Regions from separate parts of the Halomonas sp. H33-56 genome, predicted to be linked through region 1. Evidence: predicted binding sites of a transcription regulator. Region 1 holds the regulator's gene; each other region holds the start of a gene.

Region 1 (7,330 bases):
CTGCAGCAGGGGCTCCATCAACAGCGCGGCGATCTCGTGGTGGTGGGCTTCCAGCACCGCTCGCAGGGCGTCGAGGTCGGCGGCGACCTGCTCTGGCGTGGCCGCATAGGGGGCCGTCGGCGCCGGGGCGAAATGGTGCTTCGGAAGAAAGCCGGAAAACAGCGAATGCATGCCCTCTTCGGGGTCACACACCGCCATGCAGCCGGCGGTATCACCGTGGTAGGCCTTCATCAGCGACAGCATGCGGTGCTTGTTGGGGCGGCCGCGCAGATGGTGGTACTGCACCGCCATCTTCATCGCCACCTCCATGCCCACCGAGCCGCTGTCGGAGAAGAACACGTGGTTGAGGCCCTCTGGCGTGACGCGAACCAGTTCCCGCGCGAGCTGGTCGGCGGGATCGTGGGTCAGTCCTCCAAGCATCACGTGACACAGCGTGGCAGCCTGCTCCTGAATCGCCTTGACCAGCCGTGGATGTCCGTAGCCGTGGATCATGCACCACCAGGAGCAGGTCGCGTCGAGCAATGATTCGCCGCTGTCCAGGGTAAAGCGGGTGCCCTGGCCGCCGACTACCCGGGGGGCAGGGGCCTGGGTCTTGAGATGGGCGTAGGGATGCCACACCGGAGAGGTCATGTCGGCTCCTGAAGGACGCTTGGTGGTAAACTGAGTGACGAGTTAAAAGTTTACCACTGCTGCTGCTACCGTCGCCAACGCCAGCGCTCCCACCCGGAAAACCGGGGTAGAGCGGGGCAGGCGAGGGCACAAGGAGGAGCGGTGCTTCCTTAGGGATGCTGGGCTCAGGGATGCTGGGCGTCGACACGTTCGAGAAAGCGCTCGAACAGGAACGCCTCGTCGTTTTTCAGCGAGCGACTCAGGCAGTCGATGAACTCTCGGCGCGGATAGGTGAAGACCCGCGGCGCCTTGTAGGCATCCAGATCGATGGCGATCACCTCTCCGTCGACGACCAGGAAGTTCTCTGTGTGCAGGCCACGACAGTGGATACGGTCACGGTACAATGCTTCGAGAATGTCCAGGTAGCGGTTCTGCAGTTCCGGAGAGTCGAGGACCAGCTTTTTAAGCGCGATGCCGTGCACGTTGGCGGTGACCAGACGATAGCGCTCTGCCGACAGGATTTTCGGTGTGGCGATACCCAGTCGCTCCAGTCGGCCGGCGACATAGCGAAAATTGTGGCCGGGGTAGCGCCGGATGCCCAGGCGGTAGCGCCAGCGATCGCTGGTCTTGGGCGTGAAGGTCTTGATGAAGGCGTCCTGGTCCGCGTCGTAGTGGACCTCGGTGTACTTGCCGGTCTGGATCAGTTGCATGGCGTCCTTGGCAGGCAGGGGGTGGCGGTCAAAACAAGGAGAGGGAAGACGTCAGGCGTCTTCGTCGAAGCGTGCGTCGAACAGTGCCTCCAGAGCGTCCAGCACCGCGTCCGCGTCCTTGCCTTCGGCCTCCAGGGTCAGTTCCGTTCCGCAGGGGGCGGCCAGCATCAGCAGCGACATGATGTTGGCGGCGTCACCCGAGCGGCTGCCATGGTGGACGGTGACGGTGGCGTCAAAGGGTTGGCAGCAGGTAACCAGGCGAGTCGCGGCGCGTGCATGCAGGCCGCGACGATTGGTCAGGGTCAGGGTGCGTCGGGCCACGCCTAGAGTCCTCCGCTGTCCAGTCGGCGTTGCTGGCCGAGTTCGCGGTGGCGTAGACGGACGCGGGGATGCTGGTCGGCCAGGGCCGAGGCGATTCCCTCGGCCAGGTAGACCGAACGATGCTGTCCTCCGGTGCAGCCCACCGCCACGGTGAGGTAGCTGCGCTGGCTTTGCTGATAGCGCGGTAGCCAGGTGCGCACCCAGGCGAGAATGTCGCGCTTCATGTCGGCGACGTCCTGATAGCGTTCGAGGAAGTCGATGACGCTGGGATCGCAGCCATTGGCATCACGCAGCGATGGTTCCCAGTAGGGGTTGGGCAGACAGCGGGCATCGAACACGATGTCTGCATCCGGCGGCACGCCACGCTTGAAGCCGAAGGACTCCACGGTCAGGCTCAACTGGCCGCTGCGGTGGTCGGCGACCTGTTCGGCGATGCGCGAACGCAGTTCGTGCACCGACATGCGAGAGCTGTCGATGACCAGATCGGCCAGGTCTCGAATACCCGAAAGGGCCTTCTGTTCGGACTCGATGGCTTCCGCCAGGGTCATGTCGCTATCACGGGTCAGCGGGTGACGGCGCCGCGTGTGGGAGTAGCGCTCGAGCAGAATTCGCGCATCACTGGTCAGGTAGACCACCTGGCAGTCGATCGGACTCTGCTTGAGGGACGCCAGCTGGGCGGGGAAGCGTTCCAGCGCCTCAGGCAGGTTGCGGGCGTCGACGCTGACGGCGATACGGCGGGAATGACCGTTTTCCAGCTCGTCCACCAGGGCGCCCAGCAAGGTCGCGGGAAGGTTGTCGATGGCGTAGAACCCCAGGTCCTCCAGGGCCTGAAGGGCCACGGACTTTCCCGAGCCGGAGCGACCACTGATGATCACGAGCTGCATGTCCTGTCTCCTTGGGCAGGCGTCCATTGCTGATGGCCTAGGCAAGGCCGCGATCAGGAGGGAGTGTCGTCCCCTGGCGCCTGTTGGCGGATGGCTTCCTGCAGGCGCTCGTGAAGCTCGCGCTGGGAGCTGGCGTGGCGCAGACGGTGACGTGTGTCGGCGTCGTTCATGACGCCGGCGACCTGGCCGAGCAGGGCAAGATGGGCGTCGTCGGCCTCTTCCGGCACCAGCAGCACGAACACCAGATCGACGGGCTCACCATCGATGGCATCGAAGTCGACAGGTTCCGCGAGTTTGAGGAAGCCGGAGATGGGCGCCTTGCAGTGGGGGTTGCGGGCATGGGGAATGGCGACGCCATTGCCGATGCCGGTACTGCCCAGGCGCTCACGTCCGATCAGCCGACTGAAGACCTCCTGGCTGTCCAGGCTCGGGGTGTTCTGCGCAATGAAGGTGCTGAAAAACTCCAGCACCCTCTTCTTGCTGCCTCCCGGGACATCGAACAATGTGCGCTCGGGAGGGAGAATGGCTTCCAATGTCATGAGAGTCAGCGAATTCCGGCGCCTTGGGCGCGGGCTTGGGATTTTTCCTTGTGCTTGACCAGCTGGCGGTCCAGCTTGTCGGCAAGGGCGTCGATAGCAGCATACATGTCGCCGTCCTGCGCTTCGGCATGCAGGTCGGCACCGGCGGCGTGAAGGGTGCAGGCGGCCAGCTGGCGTTCCTTTTCCACCGAGAGGGTCACCTGGACGTTGGTGATGTTGTCGTAGTGGCGCTCCACACGGGCGAGCTTCTCTTGTACGTAGTCACGCAGGGGATCGGTCAATTCGACGTGGTGGCCGGTGATGTTGACTTGCATGACAGGCTCCTTGCTCTTTCGGGTGGTGGCTTGATTGTAACCCTTTTTCCGATCCTGCAAACCCCCTCGACGCTACGCAGAAAGACGCAGATGTCATGCGAAATTTCAAGTGCTTGCGCTTTCCCGATAACTAGGCTAGCGACGCCGCAGCGCAAGGCCTCAGCGCAGTCGCTTGCGCTCGCTGGAAGACGGAATATTCATGGCTTCCCGGTACTTTGCCACGGTGCGTCTGGCGACATTGACGCCGTCTTCCGCCAGCAATTCCACCAGTTTGCTGTCCGACAGAGGTTTGCGGGCAGGTTCCTTTTGAATCAACGATTTGATCATGGCGCGGATGGCGGTACTGGAATGGGCGTCGCCATCCTGGCCGACCTGGCTCGAGAAAAAATACTTCAACTCGAACACGCCGCGAGGCGTGTGCACGAACTTCTGGGTGGTCACGCGGGAGATGGTGGACTCGTGCATCTCCACCTTGTCTGCGATATCGGCCAGCACCAACGGTTTCATGGCCGCTTCTCCCTGCTCGAGGAAGTCGATCTGACGCACCATGATTTCCCGGCCGACCTTCAGCAAGGTGTCGTTGCGGCTGGACAGACTCTTGATCAGCCAGCGCGCCTCCTGCAGGTGGTCCTTGAGGAACTGGTTGTCCTGGCTCTTGTCCGCGCGCCGAATCAGCGCAGCGTAGTCGGGCTGGATGCGCAGTCGGGGCATTGCATCCGGATTGAGTTCAACGCGCCAGCCCTCTTCGGTGTGGCGTACCACCAGGTCGGGTATGACGTAGTCGTTATCGCTGTCACCGAACTGGCTGCCGGGACGTGGGTCGAGGCTCCGGATCAGCTCGATGACGCTGTCGAGTTGGTCGTCATCGAGTCCTAGTCGGCGCTTCAGCAGACGTCGGTCGCCGCTGGCCAGCGCCTCGAGAAACTGTCTTACCAGTCGTCCGGCCTGGGGCAGCAGGACGGTATCGCGAGGCAGGCTATCCAGTTGCAGCATCAGACATTCGCGCAGGTCGCGGGCGAACACTCCGGTCGGTTCGAACTGTTGCAGCCGAACCAGCACCGCCTCCACCTCGGCGAGGGGAGGGGGGCGACGACCGTCTTGCTCGAGCCCTTGGGCGATGTCATCCAGTGTCTGCTCGAGATAGCCGTCGGCGTTGACCGCGTCGAGCAGGCTCTCGGCGATCAGGCGTTCCTGGTCGCTGACGTCGAGCATCGCCAGTTGCCAGCTCAGGTGGCTGTGCAGTGACTGGGAGCTTGCCTGGCGCTCGAAATCCGGCGCCTCGCCACTGCCGGCGGGGGTGGTGCCCAGGTCCTGGTAGGTGTCGGACCAGTCGCTGTCCACACTGAGTTCCGAGGGAATCTGATCCGCCCAGTCATCTTCCACGGCTTCCCTGGTCTGCTGTTCGCCGAACTCGTCCTCGAGTTCGAGCATGGGGTTGGCCTCCAGCGCCTGATGGACCTCCTGGCGCAGGTCCAGGGTCGAAAGCTGCAGCAGGCCGATCGCCTGTTGCAGTTGCGGGGTCATGGTCAGCTGGGTACCGATGCGCAGCTGCAGTGACGCCTTGAGGGCCATGGGTCGGGATCCACCAGTGTTGTCGAAAGGCTTTACCCTAACGACGAGTCATCAGACATGCAAGCATCTTGCCAAGTTGGTGTTTTTTGACCTGTGGGAGGGAGTGAAAAGGTCGATGTGGAACAACTTGGTAGGGGGGGGGAGGTGGTTCTTTCGAGGGAGGCCCTGTGTGCAAGGTGAGGCCGACCCTTTCGGGGCCGGCGGTTGGATGCTGATGCTGGCAAGTGTTGCGGCCGCTTGATGCGACTGCGGCTGTCGGGCGGCCCTGCGGTCTAGAGGCGGAAGTTCTCGCCCAGGTAGACCTCCTTGACGCGCTGGTTGGCGAGGATGGACTCGGCGCTGCCCTCGGCGATGATCTGGCCGTCGCCGACGATGTAGGCACGATCGCAGATATCGAGGGTCTCGCGCACGTTGTGATCGGTGATCAGGACGCCGATATCGCGGGCCTTGAGTTGACGAATGATGGACTTGATCTCGCCCACCGAGATCGGGTCGACCCCGGCGAAGGGTTCATCGAGGAGGATAAAGGCCGGCTCGGTGGCCAGGGCGCGAGCGATCTCGACCCGGCGCCGCTCCCCGCCGGACAGGCTCATGCCGGGGTTGTCGCGAATATGGCTGACGTGGAAATCCTCGAGGAGTTGCTCGAGACGTGCTTCTCGGCCCTCGCGGTCGAGGTCCTTGCGGGTCTCGAGGATCGCCATGATGTTGTCGGCCACCGACAGCTTGCGAAAGATCGAAGCCTCCTGAGGCAGGTAGCCGATACCGGCCAGCGCGCGCTGGTGCATGGCCGCGCGGCTCAGGTCCCGATCATCGATGCTGATGCTGCCGGCGTCGGCTCTGACCAGGCCGACGATCATGTAGAAGGAGGTGGTCTTGCCGGCCCCGTTGGGGCCCAGCAGACCGACGATGCTGCCCTGCTCGATTGACAGGCTGATGTCCTGGACGACGCGACGCTTCTTGTAGCTCTTGGCCAGATGGCGAGCGTGGAGAGTCTTCATCAGTTTCCTTGGCTTTCCGGCTCGAGGGTCATGCGAATGCGCTGCTCGCCCTGGACGCCCTGGGCGCTGGAGCGGGCCTGGACCACGCGGCGATCGAGGAAGTACTCCAGATAGGCACCGTCGAAGGTGTCATTGGCCTTGTGCAGCTCAGCCTGGTCGATCAGCTCCATGCGGCGTTCGGCCACGTGGTAGATCACCTTGCGGCCCCAGCCCTTGACCACCGGTTCTTCCGGGGATGGCTTCTGCTCGAGGTAGGCACGTGAGCCGGTCGCGGTCGCCAGTGACAGTTGTCCCTGGTCGTTGCGCTGGATCTCGACGCGTTCGCCGGTGAGGATCATGCTGCCTTGCACAATGCGCACGTCGCCGGTATAGACCGCGGTACCGGCGCGATCATCGAGATCCAGCTGGTCGGCCTCCACCTGAATCGGTGCGCTGCGATCACTTTCCAGCGCCAGGACACTGCTGCCGGTGGCGCCGGCGGCCAGGCCAAGGGCCAGGGCAAGCAGGAGGGCGGGACTTGGACGCATCATGGAAGGGGCTCCTTATTGAGGCTCTGGCGGATGATGACCGGTGACATTGTCGGTCAGGCGAGCGGTATTGTCATGGATCCAGGCGTCGAAGCGCTCCCCTTGCATCTGTTGAGGGGGTTGGCGTAGGACGGCTGGCGTTTCGCTCCAGACATGGCCACTGTCGCTGTCGTAGACCAATACCTCTGTATCAAGCTGCCAACGCTCCGCGGGGGCCTCGAGATGGGCGTCGCCCGACAGGGTCAGGGGGTTGCCGTCCGGACCCAGTTCACCGTTGTCGGCGTCGGCGATCCACTCTCGGCCGCTGTCGTCGATCAGCGCAAGGTCCGGCTGGTCCACCCGGGTGATGTCGTCGAGTGGTGTGTGCACAAGGCGTGGCGTATCGATGCGCTGATGGGGGGTGCCCTGGGCATCGAAGCGGGTCAGGCGGGCATCCACCAGGTAGTAGTCGGGCTCGCCGGCCTTGTCATTGGGTACCAGGTCGGGGACGTTGCTCTCGCGGGGGTCGAGCAACGTCAGGCCGCCACCGAGTACCAGCAGCAGGATGACCAGCCAGAAGCGAAAGCCTGGACGCAGTGCGCTCAGTTTCATGTCAGCGGTCCGTTGCTCAGGTAGCTGTCGATGATATCGTCGAGGCGGCCCTGGGCCATCAGCAGGGTGTCGGTGATCTCGCGCACCGCGCCATGTCCGCCGGCAACCTGGGTGACCCAGTCGGCGTGCTGACGAAGGTAGCAGGGGGCGCCTGGCACGGTGATGCCGACCGCACTGCGATGGATGCAGGGCAGATCCGGCAGGTCATCGCCGCAGTAGGCGACCTGGTCGAGGGTCAGGCCCAGCGAATCGCACAGCGATTCAA
Region 2 (7,330 bases), 2.7 Mb from region 1:
ACATGCTGGAGCCGATCGCTGCCCAATGGCTGGACCTCGCCTTCCTGCAGCACCCGCAACAGCTTCGGCTGCAGCTCCAGCGGCAGCTCGCCCACCTCGTCCAGCACCAGGGTGCCGCCGTCGGCCATCTGGAAGTGCCCGCGATGGTCGCTGGTTGCCCCGGAGAACGCCCCGCGCCGATGGCCGAACAGGGCGCTCTCGATCAACGAGGCTGGCAGCGCGGCGCAGTTCACCACCACCAGTGGCCCATCGGCACGTCGCGAGCCGTGATGGAGGGCATGGGCGATGCGTTCCTTGCCGACGCCGGTCTCGCCCAGCACCAGCACGCTCATGTCGGTGGCGGCGACCAGCTCCACCGAGGCCATCAGCTTGCGCATGGCGCCACTGCGCCAGCCGGTCAGCCGACGCGGCAACTGGCCATGGCCATCCCGCTGCAGGGCGAGCTGCAGGCGGGCGCCGTCCAGACGCCGGGACAGCCGCAGGCAAGTGCCCAGCAACTCGGCCGCCGCCAGCAGGCCCTGGTCATCCAGCTCGGCCAGCGCCCCCGGGGTCAGGGCGTCCAGGGTGACCATGCCGATCAGCTCATCACCGTCGCGCAACGCCACCCCCAGACAGTCATGGACAGGGCTAAGACCGTCATCCAGCAACCCGTCGTAGGGATCAGGAAGGGGCGAGTCCGCGGCAAAGCGGCAGACCCCCGGCGCCTCGGCGATGGCGGCGAGGCGAGGATGCTCGCCCAAGGCGAAGGTCCTGCCGGCCACGCCCTCGGGCAGGCCGATGGTGGCCACCGGCCTGAGGCCGGAGCCCTGCGCCACCAGCAGCGCGCTGGCATCCGCCGCGGTGGGGGCCACCAATGATTCGAGCACGCCCTGCCAGGCCTCGGCGAGCTCGGGGCCCTGCTCATCGCCCAGGCGCTGCAGCAGGGCACGCAGGCGTCGTAGAAAGCTGACCACCTAGAATGTCCTTTTGACTATCAATAGTGTCAAAACGATAGCACTTGTAGTGTCAGATCGACATGCAACCTCGATTTCATTCGCAAGAGGTACCACTGTCCTGGGCGAATACCGGGACAGAATCGGGTCGCAAACGTGGCCGGGAACCGGGCCAGAAAAAAAGGAGCCGGGTAGCGTGACCAGCGCTCTCGACAAGCGCCCTGTGGATCCACACTGCCCGCTCATTACCTACTCTGGATCACCCGCACTGTGGCAAGTTGGCGCACCTTAAGCGAAGCGGCATATCGCTTGCTCCATACAGGGTACAGAAAGGCGACGAGCGATACGCCCCGACCCCGTGGAAGCACCGCAGGTGTCGAGGCATATCAACCGATGCTCTGTTCACAAGCTGTAGAGAAAAAGTAGGCCCAAACGAGCCAGGCCTCCGACGCGGTGAAGGTTTTTTGCCACAGTGGGAGCGCGCTGCGCCATATCCCTGACAGGAGACGCCATGACCACCGCTGCCCAAGACGCCATCATCGATGCCACCGCCCCTCTGGTCGCCGAACACCTCGACGCCATCACCGCCCGTTTCTATCCGCTGATGTTCGAGCGCTACCCGGAGGTCAAGGCGGTGTTCAACCAGGCCCACCAGGCCGACGGTGGCCAGCCGAAGGCGCTGGCGCGAGGGGTGCTGGCCTATGTCGGCCTGCGCCGCCAGCCCCAGGAGGTCATCGACTCGATGCAGACGGTGATCAGCAAGCACGTCTCGCTGGGCATCCAGCCCGAGCAGTACCCCATCGTCGGCGAATGCCTGATGGCCGCCATCGGCGAGGTGCTGGGCGAGGTGGTGACGCCGGAGATCGCCGACGCCTGGGCGGCCCTTTACAGCGACCTGGCCGCGCTGTTGATCGCCGCCGAAGCCGAGCGCTACCAGGCCTTCGCCGAGCGCCCCGGCGGCTGGCGTGGACTGCGCGAGTTTCGTGTCGCCCAGATCCAGCGCGAGTGCGAGGTAATTCGCTCCTTCACCCTGGAGCCGGTCGACGGCCAGCCGGTGGCCGACGCCGAGCCCGGCCAGTACATCGGCCTGCGTCTGGCGGTGGACGAGGCAATCGTGCATCGCCACTACAGCCTGTCCGGCAGCCCCAACGGCCGTAGCTATCGCATCTCGGTGAAACAGGAGCCGGGCGGCCTGGTCAGCAACTTCCTGCACCAGCAGATGCGCGTCGGCGACACCCTGGAACTGCTGCCCCCTGCCGGTGAGCTGACCCTGGACGATGGCGACGCACCGGTAATGCTGATCAGCGGCGGCGTCGGCCAGACCCCGATGCTGCCGCTGGCACGCCAGGCCCTGGCCCAGGGACGCCGGGTCTGCTACATCCACGCTGCCCGGAACATCGACCACCACGCCTTCCGTGGCGAGGTCGAGGCCCTTGCCCGAGACTATCCGCAACTGCTGACCCGGGTCTGCGCCTACGAGGAAGGCGACGGTGGCGACATCAAGGGCCGCCTCGAGCGTGAGCTGCTGGCCCGCCTGCTGCCCGGCGGCGACGCCCAGTGCTACTTCGTCGGCCCGCCACCCTTCATGAGCGCCATCGACAGCCATCTGGCAGAACTGGGCATCCCCGAGCAGCGCCGTCACTACGAGCACTTCGGCCCCTCGCGTCCGCTTGAACCTACCAAGAGCGCCGCCTGACAAGCACGTCTGACCGTCGCGTTCCACTCAGCCCACCACGACAAGGCCGCGCCCGAGGGCGCGGCCTTGTCGTGTCTCCCAGCCATCACTCACCAACCTGAGTTTCAGGCGTGCTGTCGCGCCTCGGGCTTTCTCACCACCATGAAGTAGTAGAACACCCCGGTCAGCGCCAGGAAGAACAGGCTGTCGGGACTGGTGAGGAAGATCAGCGGGTTGCCGTCGGACAGCGACAGCGAGCGTCGGCAGTATTCCTCCAGGCTCGGGCCGAGCACGAAACCGAGCAGCAGGCAGGCCACCGGATAGCCCTGACGCCGCAGCAGGAAGGCGAGCACCCCGAACACCAGCGCCAGTCCCATCTGGAAGATCGAGTAGGTAGCCACGTAGCAGCCGACCAGCGCGATCACCGCGATGCTGGCGTAGAGCACATCGCGGCGGATCGAGACGATCCGCACGAACCAGGGTCCCAGCACGTAGAGCGTCAGCGGCACCATCACCAGGGCCGCCACCAGCAGCGCCATGAACATCGGAGCCACCAGCGCAAGCTGGCTGTCGAGGAACTGCGGCCCGGGCTGCAGGCCGTTGATCACCAGCACGCCCAGCACGATGGCGGTGGTGGGATCGCCGGGAATACCGAAGGACAGCATCGGCACGAAGGCGCCGCTGCACATGGCGTTGTTGGCGCCCTCCGCCGCCGCGATGCCTTCCACCGAACCCTTGCCGTACTTCTCCGGGTGGCGTGTGCTGCGCATGGACTCGGCGTAGGCGACAAAGGCCGCCATGGAGCCTCCGGCGCCCGGCAGCACGCCGACGCTGTAGCCGATGATGGCGGTCTTGACGTAGCGATAGACGCCGATTTCACGCACCTCGTGCCAGGGTGGAATAAAGTCCCGGCGGCGAATGACGCTGGCCTTGATGGCGTCGACCTCGACGGTGCGCGAGGCGCGGTTCTGCGACTGCACCAGCAGCTCACTGACGGCGAAGGCGCCGATGACCAGCGGCATGATGTCGATGCCCTGCATCAGCACGCCGGTGCCGAAGGTGAAGCGGGTGACCGGCTGCATCACATCGATACCGACGGTGGCCACCATCACCCCCAGGGTGGTGGCGACCAGGCCCTTGGAGATGGCCCCACGCTGGGAGATGACGATCACGATCAGGGCGAAGGCGATCAGCGAGAACTTGCCCGGCGTGCGAATCAGCAGCGCCGCCTCGGTGGCCAGCGGCGCCATCACCATCAGCATGATGGCGCCCAGGGCACCGCCGATCATCGACGCCAGGGCGGCGTGGCCAAGCGCCTTGGCGCCCTCGCCCCGCTGCTGCATGGGGTAGCCCTCGATGGCGGTCATCATCGAGGCCGGGGCACCGGGAATATTGATGGTGGTGGCGGTGATGCTGCCACTGCACATGCCGGCCATGAAGATGGCGGCGCAGGCGACCAGCGCCGCGGTGATGTCGAGGCTGTAGGTCAACGGCAACAGCAGGGCGATGGCCAGCATCGAGGTGAGCCCCGGCACGGCGCCAAAGAAGGTGCCGATCAGGTAGCCGCCGATCAGGTAGGGCAGGATGTCGGGCTGCATCAGCACGGCAAGGCCCTTGGAGAGTTCGATCAGATAGTCCATGGGTCAGATCCAGGGCGTCGGCAGGCGAACCTGGAACACCAGCTCGAAGAGCCCGTATCCCAGCAGGGTGATCACGCCGGCCACCAGCGCCTTGAACGCCAGCGCCTGCGGCGAGGGCCGCCCGGTGGCGAAGGCCAGCGTCATGCTGAAGGCGTAGAGGAAGGTGGCGATGAAGTAGCCAAGGTGGGCAAACAGGGCGATATAGACGGCGGTGAGCAGGGTGACCGCCACCGGCCCCCGCCACGCCGCCACCTTTGCATCGCCACGGTTGTCGCCGCCCTCGTCGCTTTCCCCGGCGCCGGACTCACCACCAGCCTCACCACCAGCCTCACCACTGGCCGCCTCGCGTCGATCGGCGAGGATCACGCCACCCAGCGCCAGCAGCATGACCACGGCGAGCGCCACCGGGAAGAAGGAGGCGGTCAGGGCCCCGTTGTTGATGGGCGGCGCGATCTTGAACGCCTCGAGCAGATAGATCAGGGTCAGGGCCAACAGGCAGACGACGACACCTGTCGGCCCCGTCAGCCAGGTCCCCAGGCGGGAGAGCGATTTCATCGGGAGTCCTCCGGAAAAGAGCCGCCACCGCGGTGGCGGCGCGGGCTTACTGGCCGATCAGGCCGGCTTCCTTCAGCTCATCCATGCGCGCGAACAGCTCACCCTGGGTCTGTTCGGCCCAGTCCTCGACCTCCTCGGTGCCCAGCCAGTTGGGGGTGACACCGACGTCGACCAGCCAGTTCTGGAATTCCTCGCTGTCGTAGGCCTGCTGATAGGCCGCCTCGAGGGCCGTCACGGCTTCGTCCGGCGTATTGGCAGGCGCCGCCAGGATCACGAAACTGCCCATCTGGATGTCGTAGCCCAGCTCGGTTGCCGGGGGCACGTCGGGGAAGCTCTCGCTCTGGACGTCGGTGAACTCCACCAGGCCACGGGCGTCACCCGCCGAGATCAGCGATTCGAAGTCACCGAGGCTGGTCAACGCCAGGTCCACCTCTCCGTTGAGCAGGGCCTCCTTCTGTGGCGCCGCACCACCGGGATAGGAGACGATCTTGAACTCCACCTCGGCCTGGTCCTGCAGTTGCAGCAGCGTCAGGTGGGTCCGCGAGCCCATGTTCTGGATACCGGCGCGGATCTCCCCCGGCGCGGCCTTGGCCGCCTCGATCAATGCCTCGAGGCTATCGAAGCGCGAATCCTCCGGCACCACGACGGCGTCCGGCTCACTGGTGATCCGCGCGATCAGATCCAGCTTGTCGATATCGTAGCCGGCCAGCATTCCCTGCCACGGGATGGTGACGACGCTGTCGTAGGTCAGCGCGATCAGGGTGTAGCCATCGGGGCGCGCGCCCAACGCCTGCACCAGGCCGTTGGCACTCATGCCGCCTTCGATGTTCTCGACGTAGACGGTGCCCCCCAGCGGCTCCTCGGCCAGGTTGGAGATCTTGCGCACGATACCGTCGGTACCGCCGCCGGCGCCCCAGGGCACGATCATGCGAACGTCGCGCTCCGGATAGTCCGCCGCGACCGAGGCACTGGCGACCAGCGCCAGGCCACCCAGGGTCATGCTCATCGACTTGCGCATCTCTTCCACTCCTTGCCACCGTCAGGGCAGTGCTTGTTGTTGGCTTGCGGGGACGGCCGACGCAAGGCGGTGTGGCCGTTCCTGTGGGGACTGCTGCTCTTGTAGTTGCCGCTCTTGTGACGACTACTTCGGCTTTTGCACTTAAGGTATTACATCATACAAAGTATTCGTGTACCCAAGATAGCCAGAGCATGACGACGGCGAAATGCGACTTTAGTGAAGGATATCCGTCTGTCGGCGCGGCACCGGCGCCATAAGAAGGCGCTTCATCAACTGGGCGCCATAAGAAGGCGGCATTGATCGGGCGCCATGAAAAACGACAGCGGGGCCGATCGGCCCCGCTGTCGTTTGCGGTCTACTCTCTATCACCCTCGCCGCATCGTCTGCTTTATCCGCCCTGAAGGACGCAGCGCCTTAGCCCAGCCCCGGCGGGCTCAGCCGAGGCAGGCGCGACTGCAGCAGCGCGGCCGCCTGCATGACCCTGTCATCGCGGAACTTCGGCCCCACCAGATGCAGCCCCACCGGCAGCCCCTGGTCGTCCAGCCCGCAGGGCAGCGACGCCGCCGGCTGCTGGGTCAGGTTGAACGGATAGGTGAAGGGGGTCCAGTCCATCCATTCCCGGTAGGGGCCGCCCGGCGGCACGTTATGACCGGCCGCGAAGGGCGAGATCGGCATCGTCGGGGTCACCAGCAGATCGAAGCGCCGATGAAAGTCGGCCATGCAAGCGGTCAGCTCGGCGCGCCGGCGGCGGGCGTCAAGGTACTCGGCCAGGGGAATATCGGCGCCGCGACGGGCGATCTCGAGAAAGCCGGGGTCCAGCAGCGCCTGCTGCTGTGGCGACAGCCTCGAAAGGGCCTGGGAGGCGCCGGAGAACCACAGCGTGTTGAAGGTGTCGATGGGATCCTCGAAGCCCGGGTCGAGCCGCTCGACCCGAGCCCCCAGCGCCTCGAGCTCACTGGCGGCCTGCTCCACCCGGGCGCGGATATCCGGCGCCACCTGGACGTAGCCCAGATCCAGGCTCAGCGCGACGCGCCAGCCACGCAGGTCCTGCGGCGGCGGCGCGCGCCAGTCGATGGGACAGGGGCCGCCAAGGTAGCCGTCGCGAGCGTCCGGCTGCGCCAGCAGGCTCATCATCAGGGCGCTGTCCTCGACACTGCGGGTCATCGGTCCCAGATGTGACAAGGTGCTCATGGCGCTGGCCGGCCACTGGGGCACCCAGCCGAAGGTCGGCTTGATGCCGAAGGTGCCGGTGAAGCTGCAGGGGATGCGGATGGAACCACCGGCGTCGCTGCCCTGGTGCAGCATGCCGAGGTTGAGCGCCGCCGCCGCCCCGGCGCCCCCGGAGGAGCCCCCCGGGGTCAGCGCAGGATTCCAGGGATTGCGGGCGATGCCGTGGAGCGGATTGTCGGTCACCCCCTTCCAGCCGAACTCCGGCGACAGGGTCTTGCCGACGATGATCGCACCGGCCTGGCGCAGAAAGCCGCTGACCGGGGCGTCCACCTTCATCGCG
Region 3 (7,330 bases), 1.3 Mb from region 1:
TCCGCGCCGACGCTGTTGACGTTGGCCAGCAGGATCTCGTTGAGAAAGATGGCACCGAAGCCGGTGGGCAGCAGCAGGTAGCTGGCGCTGATCGAGCAGGCCAGGATACAGGCCACGGCGCGGCGGTCAACTCGCAGGCGATCGAGCACCACAAGCAGCGGAGGCAGCAGGATCGGAATGAAGGCGATGTGCACCGGCACCAGATTCTGCGACATCAGTGAGGCGACGATGAACAGGCCGAACAGCGTCCACTTGACGCCCTTGCGGGTACTTTGCTCGTCGCTGCCGAGGCGCGCCGAGATAGCATCGGCCAGCAGTTCGAGCAGGCCCGAGCGTGACAGCGCCACGGCGAAGGCGCCGATCATCACGTAGGTCAGGCCGACCTGGGCGCCGACCAGCAGGTTGTCATTGAAGGCGCCGATGGCGTCGTTCATCGACAGCCCGGCGTGCAGCGCGCCTAGCATGGCGGCGCTGATCAGGGCGATGGCCACGGGGATCCGCAGCAGGCACAGCACGATCATGCTGAGGATCGTCAACACCGCCGCGTTGATGTGGTAGCCGACGGCCAGGGTCGAGGCGTAGATCAGGGCGCACAGAGCAATGGTCGGCAGTGCGCGGGTGCGGGCAAAACGGTTTGCCTTGGGAGAAGGGTCGGTAAGGGCGGTCTCTTGCATGGGGTCTCCGGCTCATCATGAGCCACGTGTCCAGGGGGCGTGAGAGTGCCGGCGAGCGTGGCGTTACCGCGGAGGACTGGTCCTCTTCTAGGGGAGGTTGAAGCCTGACGGCCGTTCGCTAGCGGGCGAATGATACCCCAAACCTGGGCCGTGGCCCGCACTGGCCTCGATAGTTGCCTCGATAGCGGTCTCGATGGTCGCCGCCATGGTGGCAAGGGGGGAAAGGAGGAAAGGAAGAAAGCAAAGAAGCGGCTGCGCTGCCTTCCATCAAAAACGCCGCCCCGAAAGGGGCGGCGTGAATCGCCAGGACGCGTCGGCGAAAAGCGGGGCGCAGAAACGCTGTCTCTCAAGCCATCGCTCAGGCGGGTACCGCCTGGGCGGCGCCAGAGGAAGCCGGTACTGCAGGCATGGACGGTGGCAGGGTCGCCATCAGCGCGCGCTCCAGGTCCATGGCCTTGCACTTGTAGGCAGTGCAGTTGGCGCAGTGAACGCTGTCGCCGTCGTCTTGACCAACAGGCAGCGTGAAGCGGGAGTGGCCACAGATGGTGCAGCTCAGGTCCAGGGCGACGGTGATCATGCGACTCGCTCTCCCTTGGTGTGCTGCTGCTCGATCAAGGCATCGTGCTCACGTCGCATGGCCATCATCAGGCTGCGAGACTTGTTGAGAAAGCGCAGGCGGTCGGGCGTCTGCTGTTCTTCCCAGGCGCCCAGGGTGGCATGAAACTCACCGCACTCGGTGCAGTTCAGCTCTTCCCAGTCATTGGGCTGAGCCGTTACAGGTCCCGGTGTGCTGGCCAGGTCGTGGCCACAGCGGGTACAGGAAATCGGGTAGTACACGGGTCGCCCTCCTTGGCGCATGACGTGCCGTCGTTCGTTCCGTTGTGGAAGCGAGGCTGCGCATGGCCCTCCTGGCCGAGCCTCAACGGTACGAAAGGTTCTCATCGCCAGGCTTGATATGCAAGTATTGTATAGGTTTTCTGTCGCCGGAAGCGTATCGGCATCTCGCCGTCATTACCGTCTTTCCGAGCAGCGCCCATATCATGACGTCAAAAGATGACGCTTTGATGATCAGAGTGGCGAAAGCTGTCGTAAAACTTTTTCTTGTACATTACTTGTTCTTGATCTAATTTTTGTACATGAACTGCGTCGTCCTGGTTGAACAGCCCCGACAGAGAGGTTCCCGGGAGGCGCGCAGTGGCGACGCGACATCTCGGAGCAATCACCGCAAGGAGGCTAGAGCATGAAAAAAGCAATGTCTGCCGCAACGTCGTTCCTGCCGAGCTGCGTGCTCGGCGTAGCGCTGCTCGCTGGCGGGGTGGCCGAAGCGGATCAGCAGCAACAGCAGGATCCCTCACGCAATCTGCTCGAAGTCGCCCAGGCCGACGGACGTTTCTCGACATTGCTTGATGCTGTCGAGAAGGCTGGCCTCGACGAGCCGCTACAGGGAGATCAAACCTATACGCTCTTTGCTCCAACGAACGAAGCCTTCGGTACCCTGCAGCCAGGACAGCTCGATGAGTGGATGAGCGACGACAAGGCCTCCCACCGACGTCTGGTCGAGGTCGTTTCCTACCACATGGTGGAAGGAGAAGTGTCACTGGAGGAGTCATCCGAGGTGACCACCCTGCAGGGAACCGACATGGCCATCGACGCCCAGGAAGGCTCGGCAAGCGTAGGCAATGCCGCCGTGGTGGAGTCCGACATCAAGGCCAGCAATGGGGTGATCCACGTGGTGGACAGCGTGCTGATTCCTGAATAACCGAGGCTGAGTGAGTGACGCCAGTGCAACATCTGCTGCACTGGACGTCAGAGGCCGGGCACGAGGTCCCCCGGTCACTGTTTCGATAGATCCCTGTCCCGTTTGGCCGCCCGTCGAGGGCGGTTTTTTTGTGTCAGGGCTGTGGATATAGGAAGCAGCACCCGGCATTGGCAGGCCGCTATTGGCTTATGAGGACTGCTCGGGATCTCGCTGCCAGTAGCGGCGGGTCAGGCGCACCAGCAGTATCAGGGTGAGGGCGGCGTACAGAGCAGCTATCGCGTCGTCGGCGACGATGCCGAGTCCCCCGCCGATGCCCTCGATCTCGCGTACCGGAGACAACTTGGAGATATCGAACAGGCGAAACAGTAGATAGCCCAGCGGCAGGATGATGCGCCGTCGGTAGCGCGAGAAGGCCAGCACCGCGATGGGCAGGGCCACCCATTCGTCGAGCACGATCTGGGGCAGGTCGCCGCCGCCCAGCCACAGCGAAGCGAAGTGGCAGACGGGAACGGCCAGCACGAGGAGCGTCAGGGTAACGGCCAGGCGCGTGCCGAGCGGCAGCCGGAACAGCCACCAGGCGACCGGTAGTCCGATCAGGGAGCCGACCGTCCCCGGCGCCCAGGGGGAATAGCCCAGGCCGAAGCCGGTGGCAATCCAGATCAACAGGTCCTGCATGGAATCTCTCCTGAGAAGACGGTGGGCAGGGCAGGGCAAGGCCGGGCAGAGCCTGCGCAATATAAAGGACAGCGAATCAGCCGGCTATCGGCGCTGCCGGGTGATCGCCAGGGCTGGCGGAGGTCGGGCAGGTGGCCGCGACTTCCCCGGCGGGAACAACGTCCACTTCCACCTCGAGGCGCTGGCGCCCACCACCGGTCACCACGCCCTTGAGCGGCGCCACGTCCTCGTAGTCGCGGCCCCAGCCAAGCAACAGGTGTCGTTCGCCGGCGCGCACACCGTTGGTGGGGTCGAAGTCGAGCCAACCCCAGCCGGGTATCAGCACGGAGAACCAGGCGTGGGAGGCGTCGGCGCCCATCAGTCGAGGCTGTCCTGGAGGCGGTCGAGTCTCGAGATAGCCGCTGACGTAGCGCGCGGCCAGACCCACCGAGCGCAGGGTGGCGATGGCCAGGTGAGCGAAGTCCTGACACACCCCACGGCGATGCTGGAGCACCTGGGACGGTGTCGTCTCCATGTCGCTGAACTCGCTGTCGTAGCGGAATTCCTCATGGATGCGACGGTTCAAGCGCTCCACGCAGTCCACCAGATCGCCACCAGCGGGAAAACAGTCTTCGGCCCAGGCGGCGAGCAGCGGGCGGCGCTCGATATAGGCGGAGTTTTCAAGAAACGGCTGTGCTTCGCGGAAACCTGGCTGGTGGCGGTCTGCCAACAGCTCTCGACACCGCTCCCAGCTAATGATGGCCTGCGGCGCTGTGGCGCGAGGCGAGGTCATGACCTGCGCCTCCAGCGTGACCTCGAGCTGGGTATGGGGGGTGTCGACCGCGAACAGCGCGATATGGTTGCCGAAGGCGTCCTGTCGGCTCTGGCGTAGCGACTCGCCCGGCGAGATCGACAATTGCGCCCAGGCAACCTGCTGGTAGGCCATCTCACGGGGCATCAGGCAGGCCTCGTTCTCGCTGAGTGTCACGATCTCGCTGTAGTGGTAGCGCGTGGTGTGGCGAAGTCGATAGATCATCTGCCGGATCCCGCCGTGCCACCCCTGACAAGGCTGGCCAGACGGCACCGCCTGGCGCCGCTGTCTTGAGCAGGGCAGGACAGCGGTGCGCACGAGCCAGGGAGTGCGGAACGAGAAGAGGCAGGCATGGGAAGCGAGGAGGCTCCTGGGTGTCGGCGAATGTTGCAGAAGGTGACGATATCCCCCCCGAACCGTGGCGACAAGATGTACCCGACTCCTGCCTTTCTCTCAAGCCCGAAAGGTGGGCGTCGTCAGCAGCAGGTGCCATCGACCGGCTTCTGCAAGGGCTGCCGAGGGCTACCGCCCGCGCTTGCCGGGGGGCGCCATGATTGCACCAGATCGGTGCTCGCTGCCCCTTCTTGCTGGTTCGTGGGGCACTTTCGGCAGGAGCAAGTGGTCGCTTTTTGTCCAAATTGCTCAATTGCGCCAGCCCATTCGGCGAGAAGGCTCGGCGCTGCGGCCTATTCTCGGCGGTCTGGTACAGGGCTTGCTATACAGCAAGGAGGGACCCGGTACGGTCGAAGGCGGGGGTGCCATCGTCGTGGTCGGGTCGCCGGATGCCGAAAACAATCGAGGGTGTGCCGATGAGCCATGTGGATTGGCAGCAATATGACTGCGCAGGGTTCTATGACGAACTGGTGGCGACGCCCGGGATGCCGCGGGAGGCGGCCAAGATGCTGTGTGACGTGCTCGCGGGCTTTGCCCCTGACGAGCTGGAAGAGCGCAAGAACGCAGCAGAGATCGCCATTCGCACCATGGGGATCACCTTCACGGTGTATTCCGAGGGCAGCATGATCGACCGCGCCTGGCCTTTCGACATCGTGCCTCGCATCATCCCCGCCGACGAGTGGCGACGCACCGAGGCAGGCCTCAAGCAGCGGGTCGAGGCGCTCAACCTGTTCATCGACGACCTGTACCACGACCAGAAGGTCGTCAAGGATGGCGTGCTGCCGGCGGCGGTGCTCGAGCAATCCGTCAACTTTCGCCCCCAGTGTGTAGGGATCGATCCGCCCCACGGGGTCTGGGCGCATATCTGCGGCTCCGATCTGGTGCGTGGTGGCGACGGCACCGTCTACGTACTGGAGGACAACCTGCGGATACCGTCCGGGGTGTCCTACATGCTCGAGAATCGCAACGTAACCAAGCGCGTGCTGCCGGAGCTGTTTGCCTCGGGCAAGATTCATCCGGTGGACGACTATGTGCCCCAGCTTTACGACATGCTGGCGGGCATGTCGCCACGCCATTGGGACGATCCCCAGGTGGTGGTGCTGACCCCGGGTATCTACAACTCGGCCTACTACGAGCACGCCTACCTGGCCCAGCAAATGGGTGTGCAACTGGTCCAGGGCCCGGATCTGCTGGTCGATGACGACGACGTGGTCTACATGCGCACCGTCCAGGGGCTGACCCGTGTGGACGTGATCTACCGCCGCGTCGACGACGCCTTCCTCGACCCGGAGGCGTTTCGCAAGGACTCGGTGCTGGGCGTGCCCGGATTGATGCGGGCCTGGCGCAGCGGCAAGGTGGCGCTGGCCAACGCCCCGGGGGCCGGTGTCGCCGATGACAAGGTGGTCTACGCCTTCGTGCCGAAACTGATCAAGTACTACCTGGATCAGGAGGCGCTGCTGCCCAATGTGCCGAGCTACCTGTGCATGCTCGAGGAAGACCGCCGCTATGTGCTGGAGCACCTGCATGAACTGGTGGTAAAGCCCGCCAACGAGTCCGGCGGCTACGGCATGCTGATGGGCCCCCAGGCCTCCCAGGCCGAGCGTGATGCCTTCGCCAGGCTGATCCAGGAGAACCCACGCAACTACATGGCTCAGCCCATGCTGAACCTGTCCACCACCCCCACGCTGTTCGATGGCCGGCCCGAGCCGCGCCACGTCGATTTGCGCCCCTTCATCCTGTCGGGCCAGGACGGCGCCTACGTCACCACCGGTGGATTGACCCGTGTGGCCCTGGTCAAGGGCTCGCTGGTGGTCAACTCGTCCCAAGGGGGCGGCAGCAAGGACACCTGGATCGTCGAGACGGGGGAGGACTGAGACCATGCTGATGCTTTCCAGAGTCGCCGAAAACCTGTACTGGATGGCCCGCTACATCGAGCGTGCCGAAGATACCGCCCGCCTGATCAACGTCTCCAGTCACCTGATGCTCGACATGCCCTACCGCCAACCGCTGGGATGGGCGGCGATGATCGATATCACCGGGGGCGCCGAGGTGTTCGAGACCCTCTACGACGAGCCCAACGATCGCAACGTGGTGCAGTTCCTGTGTGCCGACCGACGCTACTCCGGCTCGATCCTGTCCGCCCTTGCCCAGGCCCGCGAGAATCTGCGCACCACGCGGGACGTGGTACCGCGGGAGGTCTGGGAAGAAATCAACCAGCTCTACATGACCGCCAGTGCCCACGCTGATGCGGGCCTCGGCCCGGGACGCCGAGAGCGCTTTCTGAAGCTAGTGATTCGCGGCTGTCAGACGTTGATCGGGTTGATCGAGGGCACCCTCAGCTACGGTGGGTCACGGACCTTCATGATGCTCGGGCGCCAGCTCGAACGGGCCGACATGATCACCCGCATCATCGATGTGCGCTCGGCCAACCTGCTGCAGCGTGACAGCGACGAGATTCGTCCGTTCGAGCACCTGCAGTGGATGAGCGTGCTCAAGTCGTTGACGGCCTACCAGATGTATCGACAGCACGTGCGCTGTCGGGTCAGGGCCACCGACGTGCTGCGGTTCCTGGTGCAGGACTCCCTGTTCCCGCGTTCGGTGTCGCGCAGTCTCAAGGACAGCATTCGCGCGCTGCGCTCGCTGCCGCGACATGAGCGCGCCCTGGCCACGGCGACGCTGGTGCTGGCCGATGTGGCCGAGGCCGACGTCCGTGCCCTGGTGCGCTCCCCCGAGGCCCTGCACGACTTTATCGACGTGCTGCAACAGGGCTTTGCCGAGCTGCACACGGCGATCGCCCGCACCTACTTCCCGACCCTCGATGACCTGGGCGATGGCGAGCTACTGGCGGCCAGCGACCAGGCGTGAGACCGGTGGGCCGGGTATGCCCCGGCCCGCCTGCGCTGAGCCACTGCTGAATCTAGCCAAACCGGATCTAGCCAGGCCGGATCTAGCCAAGCCGAATCTTGCCAAGCGTTGCGGCCCCTCTGGAAAGAGGGCCGCATGGTGGTGCTAGGTGGGACGACGGGCGGCTTACTGCTG

The links. Region 1 encodes sigma-54, which starts transcription at its own class of promoters, with help from an activator protein. Its sites were predicted from a motif close to TGGCACNNNNNTTGCTNT; they were not measured.
Region 2: a site for sigma-54 is predicted at 1,231-1,248, ahead of hmpA (NO-inducible flavohemoprotein). Genes of this name have one in related genera too.
Region 3: a site for sigma-54 is predicted at 4,600-4,617, ahead of NFH98_RS01755 (circularly permuted type 2 ATP-grasp protein). Genes of this name have one in related genera too.

What each region holds. Positions count from the first base shown of each region.
Region 1 covers NZ_JAMSHP010000001.1:1,691,116-1,698,445, forward strand. Annotated here, with positions in the region: gene bioA (adenosylmethionine--8-amino-7-oxononanoate transaminase) at 1-630, opposite strand, end outside; gene NFH98_RS07330 (BUD32 family EKC/KEOPS complex subunit) at 795-1,319, opposite strand; gene NFH98_RS07335 (HPr family phosphocarrier protein) at 1,371-1,640, opposite strand; gene rapZ (RNase adapter RapZ) at 1,643-2,524, opposite strand; gene ptsN (PTS IIA-like nitrogen regulatory protein PtsN) at 2,578-3,063, opposite strand; gene hpf (ribosome hibernation-promoting factor, HPF/YfiA family) at 3,069-3,377, opposite strand; gene NFH98_RS07355 (RNA polymerase factor sigma-54) at 3,537-4,949, opposite strand; gene lptB (LPS export ABC transporter ATP-binding protein) at 5,222-5,947, opposite strand; gene lptA (lipopolysaccharide transport periplasmic protein LptA) at 5,947-6,477, opposite strand; gene lptC (LPS export ABC transporter periplasmic protein LptC) at 6,490-7,065, opposite strand; gene NFH98_RS07375 (KdsC family phosphatase) at 7,062-7,330, opposite strand, start outside.
Region 2 covers NZ_JAMSHP010000001.1:4,439,815-4,447,144, forward strand. Annotated here, with positions in the region: gene norR (nitric oxide reductase transcriptional regulator NorR) at 1-953, opposite strand, end outside; gene hmpA (NO-inducible flavohemoprotein) at 1,444-2,628, shown strand; gene NFH98_RS19105 (tripartite tricarboxylate transporter permease) at 2,733-4,247, opposite strand; gene NFH98_RS19110 (tripartite tricarboxylate transporter TctB family protein) at 4,251-4,802, opposite strand; gene NFH98_RS19115 (Bug family tripartite tricarboxylate transporter substrate binding protein) at 4,849-5,820, opposite strand; gene NFH98_RS19120 (amidase) at 6,235-7,330, opposite strand, start outside.
Region 3 covers NZ_JAMSHP010000001.1:380,189-387,518, forward strand. Annotated here, with positions in the region: gene NFH98_RS01725 (Na+/H+ antiporter family protein) at 1-551, opposite strand, end outside; gene NFH98_RS01730 (hypothetical protein) at 1,033-1,251, opposite strand; gene NFH98_RS01735 (hypothetical protein) at 1,248-1,511, opposite strand; gene NFH98_RS01740 (fasciclin domain-containing protein) at 1,915-2,433, shown strand; gene NFH98_RS01745 (phosphatidylglycerophosphatase A family protein) at 2,620-3,108, opposite strand; gene NFH98_RS01750 (transglutaminase family protein) at 3,185-4,123, opposite strand; gene NFH98_RS01755 (circularly permuted type 2 ATP-grasp protein) at 4,708-6,165, shown strand; gene NFH98_RS01760 (alpha-E domain-containing protein) at 6,170-7,156, shown strand; gene NFH98_RS01765 (zinc-binding metallopeptidase family protein) at 7,322-7,330, opposite strand, start outside.